DNA from 3 places in the Allobosea eneae genome. Region 2 is predicted to be linked to each of the others. Evidence: predicted binding sites of a transcription regulator. Region 2 holds the regulator's gene; each other region holds the start of a gene.
The links. The regulator HrcA, encoded in region 2, represses chaperone genes, less so after heat shock. The targets are predictions, from matches to a motif close to GTTAGCACTCNCNNNNNGNGAGTGCTAAC.
Positions count from the first base shown of each region.

Region 1 (3,271 bases), on a different contig from region 2:
GACCAGCGCCGGATCACATGGGCGTTGCGCCATATCGAGGCGCATTGCGAGGAGGCGCTCTCGCTCGATGAGTTGGCGCGGCAGGCGGCGATGAGCCCCTATCATTTCCTGCGCACGTTCCGTGCGCTGGTCGGGATCACGCCGCACCAATACGTGCTGCGCACGCGCCTGCACCGCGCGGCGCTGCTGTTGCGCCGGACCGACCAGCCGGTCGCCAACATCGCCTTCGATTGCGGCTTCGGCGACCTGTCGACCTTCAACCGCCGCTTCAAGCGGGTGATGGGTGCGAGCCCGAGCGACTATCGCTGCGCTTGAGCGGCGTCAGCGCTTCGCACCGAAGATCATGCAGGTCTCGGTGCCGTGCGCCAGCAGCTTGCCATGTGCATCGACCAGCCTGCCCTCGCTGGTCGCAACCGAGCCGCCGCGATGGATCAGCCTGCCCTCGCAGCGCACCGGGCCGTTGCCGGGCATGACCGGGCGGACATAGTTCAGTTTCATCTCCAGCGTGGTGTAGCCCTCGCCGACCCGCAGCGTCGAATGCACGGCGCAGGCCATGGCGGAATCGAGGATCGTCGCGGTCCAGCCGCCATGGATCGTGCCGAGCGGGTTGAAGAAGCGCGGCGAGGGCGTGCCGACGAAGACAACCCTACCCTCCTCGACTTCGGCGAGGTCGAAATCCATCGCGTCGGCGAAGGGCGGGCCGGGATGGCGTCCCTCGATCATCCCGAGCAGGAACGAGGCGCCGTCCTCCGCGAGCAGGACATCACGGCTGACGACACCCACCTGGCGGGACATGCGACGACTCCATCTCTAACGTGTAGATGCACGATAAGGATGGAGTTGGATGGCGGTCAAGCCAGCCGGTGCGAGATCAGCCGACTTCCCTGGCCGCCCGTCGGATCGTCCTGAGATTGTCGCGCGTCTCGCTCCAGCGCTCTTGGCCGAGCCCGCCCTCGATCCGCTCCTGCGCCGCGCGCCAATAGGGGATCGCCGCCTCGATCGCGGCGCGGCCCTTCTGCGTCACGGCATAGGTCAACGCCCGGCCCTTGCAGTCGACAGGCTCGATCAGCTTCTCGGCGGCGAGCAATTGCAGGTTGCGGGTCAGCGAGGTCCGCTCCAGCGCGAAGCGGTCGGCGAGTTCGGTGACCGAGCGCCAGGCGCCGGTCGAGAGCGCCGAGAGCAGCACGAACTGGGTGATCTTCAGGCCGCTCGGCCGCATCGCCTCATCATAGGCGCGGGTCACGGCGCGCGCCGTCATGCGGACATGCAGCACCACGCAGGAGCGGGCGATGTCGTCGAGGCGAAGTTCGGATACCGGCGTCGTCATCTCGCCACGATAGCCGGTTTAACGTTCGGCCGCAGCAGGCAGATGGGCGACCGCTGGTCGCGTTCACCTTTTGCGCAGCGGATTCCTTGACTCCTGCAGACCCCGGGCCTATCTCCGCGACGTCCGTTAGCACTCACTTGCTGAGACTGCTAACAGACCCCTTTCACGGGCCAGTCACGAGCCCGTCCAGAATACGATCGAGAGGAAGACAGAACCATGAAGTTCCGTCCGCTGCATGACCGCGTTGTGGTCCGTCGCCTTGATGGCGAAGAGAAGACCAAGGGTGGCATCATCATCCCCGACACCGCCAAGGAAAAGCCCCAGGAGGGCGAAGTCGTCGCCGTCGGCCCGGGCAACCGCGACGAGGACGGCAAGCTGATCAAGCTCGACGTCAAGGCCGGCGACCGCGTGCTCTTCGGCAAGTGGAGCGGCACCGAGGTCAAGATCGACGGCCAGGATCTCCTGATCATGAAGGAATCCGACATCATGGGCATCGTCGGCTGAGCAGCCTGACGCCCACCCGTCCGTAGAGTCAAATCAGGAGTAGTCTCATGGCTGCCAAAGAAGTCCGCTTTTCCACCGACGCCCGCGACAAGATGCTGCGCGGCGTGGACATCCTCGCCAACGCCGTGAAGGTCACGCTCGGTCCGAAGGGCCGCAACGTCGTGATCGAGAAGTCGTTCGGCGCCCCGCGCATCACCAAGGACGGCGTCACCGTCGCCAAGGAGATCGAGCTCGCCGACAAGTTCGAGAACATGGGCGCCCAGATGGTCCGCGAAGTCGCTTCGCGCCAGAACGACCATGCCGGCGACGGCACCACCACCGCCACCGTGCTCGCCCAGGCGATCGTCCGTGAAGGCGCCAAGTCGGTTGCGGCCGGCATGAACCCGATGGACCTGAAGCGCGGCATCGACCTCGCCGTCGAGGCCATCGTCGCCGACCTCAAGAAGAACTCCAAGAAGGTCACCTCGAACGCGGAAGTCGCGCAGGTCGGCACCATCTCGGCGAACGGCGACGAGTCGGTCGGCAAGATGATCTCGACCGCGATGCAGAAGGTCGGCAACGAGGGTGTCATCACCGTCGAGGAAGCCAAGACCGCCGAGACCGAGCTCGACGTCGTCGAGGGCATGCAGTTCGACCGTGGCTATCTCTCGCCCTACTTCATCACCAATGCCGAGAAGATGGTCGCCGAGCTCGAGGACCCCTACATCCTCATCTTCGAGAAGAAGCTGTCGTCGCTGCAGGCGATGCTGCCGATCCTCGAGGCCGTCGTGCAGACCGGCAAGCCGCTGCTGATCATCGCCGAGGACGTCGAGGGCGAGGCTCTGGCCACGCTCGTCGTCAACAAGCTCCGTGGCGGCCTGAAGGTCGCGGCCGTCAAGGCTCCGGGCTTCGGTGACCGCCGCAAGGCCATGCTCGAGGACATCTCGATCCTGACCGCCGGCCAGATGATCTCGGAAGACCTCGGCATCAAGCTCGAGACCGTGACGCTCAACATGCTCGGCCGCGCCAAGAAGGTGCGTATCGAGAAGGAGAACACCACGATCATCGACGGCGCCGGCAAGAAGAAGGACATCGAGGGCCGCGTCGCGCAGATCAAGGCGCAGATCGAGGAGACCACCTCGGACTACGACCGTGAGAAGCTCCAGGAGCGTCTGGCCAAGCTCGCCGGCGGCGTCGCGGTCATCCGCGTCGGCGGCGCGACCGAGGTCGAGGTCAAGGAGAAGAAGGACCGCGTTGACGATGCCCTGAACGCCACCCGCGCTGCGGTGGAAGAAGGCATCCTGCCGGGCGGCGGCGTCGCCCTGCTGCGCGCCCTGAACTCGGTCAAGTCGATCAAGACCCAGAACGACGACCAGAAGACCGGCGTCGAGATCGTCCGCAAGGCGATCGCCGCCCCGGCCCGCCAGATCGTCGACAACGCCGGCGATGACGGCGCGGTCG
Region 1 covers NZ_JBHSLW010000076.1:181,753-185,023, reverse strand. The annotation lists gene ACFPOB_RS28550 (helix-turn-helix transcriptional regulator) at 1-315, shown strand, start outside; gene ACFPOB_RS28545 (PaaI family thioesterase) at 322-795, opposite strand; gene ACFPOB_RS28540 (MarR family winged helix-turn-helix transcriptional regulator) at 872-1,327, opposite strand; gene groES (co-chaperone GroES) at 1,544-1,831, shown strand; gene groL (chaperonin GroEL) at 1,879-3,271, shown strand, end outside.
Region 1: a site for HrcA is predicted at 1,453-1,481, ahead of groES (co-chaperone GroES). Genes of this name have one in related genera too.

Region 2 (3,271 bases):
CCTCGGCGGTGCCCTGCACCTCGACGAGGCCGCCCGCGCCGGTGATGACGAAGTTGGCGTCGGTCTGCGCGCCGGAATCCTCGACATAGTCGAGATCGATCACCGGATTGCCGGCGACGATGCCGCAGGAGATCGCGGCGACATGATCCTTCAGCGGATTGGCGCCCTTCAGCATGCCGCGCCCTTCCATCCATTTCAGCGCGTCGTGCAGCGCGACCCAGGCGCCGGTGATCGAGGCGGTGCGGGTGCCGCCATCGGCCTGCAGCACGTCGCAATCGACGACGATCTGGCGCTCGCCGATCGCGGTCAGGTCGACCACGGCGCGCAAGCTGCGCCCGACCAGGCGCTGGATCTCCTGCGTGCGGCCCGACGGCTTGCCGGAGGAGACCTCGCGGCGGGTGCGCTCATGCGTGGCGCGCGGCAGCATCGAATATTCGGCGGTGACCCAGCCCTTGCCGGTGCCGCGCAGCCAGGGCGGCCCCTTTTCCTCGACGGTCGCGGCGCAGAGCACCTTGGTCTCGCCGAAGGTCACCATGCACGAGCCTTCGGCATAGCGCACCACGCCGCGTTCCAGCGTGACCTTGCGCATCTCGTCGGCTGCGCGCTTCGAGGGTCTCATCGTGCCAATCCTGTGTTCCGGAGTCCGCGGCTTGTAGGCGCTTAAGCGGAGTGCGGCAAGGCGAGCAGGGGCATAGGGCTTGATCGGGCCGCCTTCGCCGGAGACAATAGGCTATGGCATCGAGGTTGTTCGCTAGGGAATGAGCGCCCATACCCGCCCGGATTCGCCCGGCGGCCTGGTCGAGATCGACCAGCGCTCGCGCGAGATCTTTCGCCAGATCGTCGACGGTTACCTGACCACCGGCGAGCCCGTCGGCTCGCGCAACATCGCCCGCTTGCTGCCGAGGGCGCTGTCACCGGCCACGGTGCGCAATGTCATGACCGATCTCGAGATGGCCGGGCTGATCTATGCCCCGCACACTTCGGCCGGCCGTTTGCCGACCGAGCGTGGGCTGCGCTTCTTCGTCGACGGCATGATGGAGGTCGGCAACCTCACCTCCGACGAGCGCTCCCGTATCGAGGCACAGATCCGGGCCGCCGCCAGCCACCGCTCGCTCGACCAGACGCTGACGGAAGCCTCGGCCCTGCTCTCGGGCCTGTCGCGCGGCGCCGGCGTCGTCGTCACCACCAAGGCCAATGCCCGCCTGCGCCATATCGAATTCGTCAGGCTCGATGCCGGCCAGGCGCTCGCCGTGCTCGTCGCCGATGACGGCACGGTCGAGAACCGCATCCTGGCGCTGCCGCCGGGTCTGCCGGCGTCGGCGCTGGTCGAGGCCGGCAATTTCCTCAATGCCCGCATCGTCGGCAAGACGCTCGACGAGCTTCGCCGCGAGATCGCCGAAAGTCGCGTCCTGATGGAGCGCGAGCTCGACGAGTTGACGGCGCGCCTCGTCGAAAGCGGCATCGCCACGACGTCCGGTCCCTCCGGCGACCGGCACCTGATCGTGCGCGGCCAGGCCAATCTGCTCGAGGATCTGAAGGCGCAGGAAGATCTGGAGCGCATCCGCCTGCTCTTCGCCGATCTGGAGACGCAGACCGAACTGATCGACCTGCTCGCGCGGGCCGAGGCCGGCGACGGCGTGCGCATCTTCATCGGCTCGGAGAACAAATTGTTCTCGATGTCGGGCTCCTCGATCATCGCCGCGCCCTTCCGCGATGGCGGCCAGCGTATCGTCGGCGTCGTCGGCATCATCGGCCCGACCCGGCTGAACTATGCCCGGATCGTGCCGATGGTCGATTACACCGCCAAAGTGGTCGGGCGCCTGCTCGACAGCGGACGATGAGGCGCCTGCTGAGGGCTGCGGCGATCCTGGCGGGAGTGGTCCTGATGACGGAAGTCGGCGAGGCGCAGACCGGGTTGCTCGAAGCCGCGGGGCGTGGCGACCTTGCCGCGGTGAATCGCTTGATCGCCGCCAAAGCCGATCTCGAACAGCGCGACGGCCAGCGTCAGACGCCGCTGCTGCTCGCCGTCGCCGGCAATCATGTCGCCGTCGCCAAGGCGCTGCTGGCGGCAGGCGCGAGCCCCAACGCCCAGGCGGCGAACCAGGACACGCCCTGGCTGCTCGCCGGCGCTAGCGGCCGCACCGAGATCATCGCGGCAATGCTGCCGCTCAAGCCTGATCTGACGATCCGCAACCGCTATGGCGGCAATGCGCTGATACCCGCCTGCGAGCGCGCCCATGTCGAAACGGCCAAGCTCCTGCTGACATCAGGCATCGACGTGAACCACGTCAACAATCTCGGTTGGACCTGCCTTCTGGAGATTGTGATCCTCGGCGATGGCGGCCCTCGCCACCAGCAGGTGGCGCAGCTCGTGCTCGATGCCGGCGCCGATCCCAACCTCGCCGACAGAGACGGCATCAGCCCGCTCCAGCACGCCCGTAAGCGCGGCCAAAGCGAGGTCGCCCGGCTGATCGCGGCGGCCGGCGGGCGTTGAACGCTATTCCAGCCAATCGGTGATGAAGCGCTCGCTGGCGTGGATGTCGATCGATTCCAGCACCTCCGGCCCGAGGCTGCGGAATTTATGTGGCACGCCGGCCGGCACGACCAGGATCTCTCCCGGCCCGGCCTCCATCTCCCGGTCGCCGATCGTGTAGAGCGCCCGCCCGGCGCGCACGATGAAGGTCTCGGGATAGGGATGGCTGTGCAGCCTCGGCCCCTTGCCGGGCTCGGCCCGGACGAAGATCAGCGAGACCTCGCCGCCGAAGCCCTGCACCTCGCCATGCCATTCCCCCGGGGTCTCGGACCAGTCCTCGCGACGCATGGCGCGTACGTCTGCTGCCATGTCCGCCATCTCAGCCACGAGCCGCGATTGCCGCCGCAGCGCCCGCCATCACCCCGCCGGTGACGCGGTTGATCCGGCGCATGGTCCTGGGGCTCGACACCAGCCGCCGGACCCGGTCGGCGAGGAAAGCGTAGCCGAGCAGCGTGGTGTTGATGATCAGCGTGGTCAGGGCGACGATCTCGGCGAACGCCAGCGGCGTGATCGCGTTGAGGTCGACGACCAGCGGCAGGATTGAGACGAAGAACACCATCACCTTGGGATTGCCGAGCGTCAATGCGAGGCCGCCGAGGAAGAGGCGGAGGCCTTCGCCTCGCATCGGCGGCTGGTCCTCCAGGCTCTTCACCGGGGCGGTCCAGAGCTTCCAGGCAAGATAGATCAGATAGGCGCAGCCGGCATATTTGATCGCCAGGAATAGGCCGTGGAAATTCT
Region 2 covers NZ_JBHSLW010000033.1:68,665-71,935, forward strand. The annotation lists gene rph (ribonuclease PH) at 1-619, opposite strand, end outside; gene hrcA (heat-inducible transcriptional repressor HrcA) at 759-1,841, shown strand; gene ACFPOB_RS19670 (ankyrin repeat domain-containing protein) at 1,838-2,494, shown strand; gene ACFPOB_RS19675 (cupin domain-containing protein) at 2,498-2,842, opposite strand; gene ACFPOB_RS19680 (LysE family translocator) at 2,853-3,271, opposite strand, start outside.

Region 3 (3,271 bases), on a different contig from region 2:
TGCGTTTCAAGGGGGGAACGATCGCGCGAAGGCGGCCGCGTAACCGTCACGCGCTTGCAGCCACGGGCTGGCAACCTCACATCGCTCGCCGTCGCGAATGCGGAGCCGAAAATGCAATTCTCAGCACTGGATCCGGTTGATCTTGCTCGGGCGGAGGCCGCATTGGAGACCGCGTGGCGCGCCGTCAAGCCAAGCATTCCAGACGCTTCCGTCCATGCGGAGAGAGAACGGTTGGCGCAGGTAGTGGCCGACTTGGCAGCCATCGCCGAAGATGAAGACGACTTGGCGCTCCGCGCCCTCCGTCGGTATCGGCATCCTTCATACGGGCGCGCTGAAGGGCCGGCACGAATGAGAGGTGGCTGACCCATGATCGGCATTCAAATCGGCTCCACGGGCCTCTTGAACCAGGCCGGCATATTCCCAAGTTTTCCAGCGCGAAGCTCTTCGCGCTGAAAGGAGTAATTTGGGAGAGCCTGCGATGCCTAAACCGAGTGTTCCAGTTCCGTTCGCGGCAACCGCTAGCGACGACGCGGCGATCGATCGGCTGCTGCGGCCGAGCTGCTTCTATCGCAGCCCGCGCAATGTCCTCGAGGATCGATCATTAACCCCGGGAGAGAAGCGGGCTATCCTGTCCTCCTGGGCCTCCGATGCCTGCGCGGTCACCTCATGCCCGCAGCTGAGGCATCCTGATTTCGCAGCAGACCCGGTCTCATTCGACGAGGTCATGGACGCGCTTATCGCACTCGATCGTAGTGACAGCCCAGACTGTGACGTCGTGAGCCTGTCGCGGGGCTCCGAGGCTCTGCTGGCCTGATCGGGAGGAATGGCGATGAGACCTTACTGCTGGGCCAGGAGCATCACGGATGAAGCTCGATGAGTTCAGGCGGCCGATCATCGTGCTGACCGCCTTCGGGCGACCCACGGTGATCTCGTCCGCGATGGAAGCTTGCGTCTTCTTGGCCGACTGGCCGGCGGCACGGCGTGATCCTGCCCACAGCTTTGCCATGAAGGCCTGTCAGGCGGCCCTGCGCGGCGACATCGACGCGGAGACGGCACGCGGTGTGTTCGCCGCGTTTGCCGAGAAGCAGGATATCCTGGCTCCGGATATTGCACTCATGTCCCGCGGGCGCCGAGCGGTCCCGCAGAATTTCGCCTGAGTTCGATCAGGAAGCAGCCTTGCGGGCTGCTTCCAATTCAGTGCAGGTGGAATTCGCCAGTGATCGCGCTGAGATCGGCGGGCCCGATCAGATCCTTGTGCGTCACGGTGATGCGAAAGAGCTTGCCGTCGAGCTTGGCCTGCCAGAAGGCGAGAAACTTTTTCAGCTCGGGGAAGCGCGGCGCTAGGTCGTAGTCCTGCCAGACATATTCCTGCAGGATCGAGGGGTGGTCTGGCAGGCGGTAAAGGATGCCGGCGGTGGTGAGGCCATAGCCCGCGATCTGGCGGGCGAAATCAATGGAAGCCATTCCTTTTTCAGCTCCGTGGTTACCCTGCTCATGGCAGCGCAAATCCAATGCGCTCGCAAGTCCAAAAGTTCCCCTTAGCTGTACGAATTCAATGCGTTAGCACTCATGAGAAAAAAGTGCTGCCAACCTCTTGAAGGCAAAAATAGGGCAACCTAGATTGTCGCGCGGGCACGGCGCCTCAAGGGCGCGCGGAACCTCGCCGCGAGACCCGCATAGGGCCGGCCCGCTTTGACATGTGACCGACATGGAAACTGGAGGAACTCATGAAGTTTCGGCCATTGCATGACCGCGTCGTCGTGAAGCGCATCGACGCCGAGGAGAAGACCAAGGGCGGGATCATCATCCCCGACACCGCCAAGGAAAAGCCGCAGGAGGGCGAGGTCGTCGCCGTCGGCGCCGGCGCGCGCGACGAGACCGGCAAGCTCGTGCCGCTCGACGTCAAGGTCGGCGATCGCGTGCTCTTCGGCAAATGGAGCGGCACCGAGGTCAAGATCGACGGCCAGGATCTCCTGATCATGAAGGAGTCCGACATCATGGGCGTGGTCGAGGCGACGGCGAGCCTCAAGAAGGCTGCCTGACGGGGCCTTTCATCCCATCTCATCAACCTGAAACCTCAAGTCTGAAGGAGTGAGGAATCATGGCTGCGAAGGACGTGAAGTTTTCGCAGGACGCGCGCGAGCGGATGCTGCGCGGCGTCGATACGCTGGCGAATGCGGTGAAGGTCACGCTCGGCCCCAAGGGCCGCAACGTCGTGATCGAGAAGAGTTTCGGCGCCCCGCGCATCACCAAGGACGGCGTCACCGTCGCCAAGGAGATCGAGCTCGCCGACAAGTTCGAGAACATGGGCGCCCAGATGGTGCGCGAGGTGGCCTCGAAACAGAACGACGCAGCCGGTGACGGCACCACCACCGCGACTGTCCTGGCGCAGGCGATCGTGCGAGAGGGTGCCAAGGCGGTGGCCGCCGGCATCAACCCCATGGATCTGAAGCGCGGTATCGATCTCGCCGTCGAGGCGGTGACGAAGTCGCTCGGCGAGCACTCCAAGACGATCACCGGCTCGGAGGAGGTCGCGCAGGTCGGCACCATCTCCGCCAATGGCGACCGCACGATCGGCGAGATGATCGCCGAAGCGATGAAAAAGGTCGGCAACGAGGGTGTCATCACCGTCGAGGAGGCCAAGACCGCCGAGACCGAACTTGACGTGGTCGAGGGTATGCAGTTCGACCGCGGCTATCTCTCGCCCTACTTTGTGACCAACACCGAGAAAATGGTCGCAGAGCTGGAAGACCCCTATATCCTGATCCACGAGAAGAAGCTTTCGGGCCTCCAGACGATGCTTCCGCTGCTGGAAGCGGTGGTGCAGACCGGAAAGCCGCTGCTGATCGTCGCCGAGGACGTCGAGGGCGAGGCTCTTGCCACGCTCGTCGTCAACAAACTCCGAGGCGGCCTCAAGATCGCTGCCGTCAAGGCGCCAGGCTTCGGCGACCGCCGCAAGGCGATGCTCGAGGACATTGCGATCCTGACCGGAGGCACCGCGATCAGCGAGGATCTCGGTATCAAGCTGGAGAACGTCACCCTCGACATGCTCGGCCGCGCCAAGAAGGTCCGGATCGAGAAGGAAAACACCACCATCGTCGACGGAGCGGGCAAGAAGGCCGAGATCGAGGCCCGGGTCGCGCAGATCAAGGCGCAGATCGAGGATACCACCTCGGACTACGACCGTGAGAAGCTCCAGGAGCGTCTGGCCAAGCTCGCCGGCGGCGTCGCGGTCATCCGCGTCGGCGGTGCGACCGAGGTCGAGGTCAAA
Region 3 covers NZ_JBHSLW010000019.1:98,633-101,903, forward strand. The annotation lists gene ACFPOB_RS14440 (hypothetical protein) at 479-814, shown strand; gene ACFPOB_RS14445 (DUF982 domain-containing protein) at 864-1,157, shown strand; gene ACFPOB_RS14450 (usg protein) at 1,195-1,464, opposite strand; gene groES (co-chaperone GroES) at 1,728-2,042, shown strand; gene groL (chaperonin GroEL) at 2,102-3,271, shown strand, end outside.
Region 3: a site for HrcA is predicted at 1,560-1,588, ahead of groES (co-chaperone GroES). Genes of this name have one in related genera too.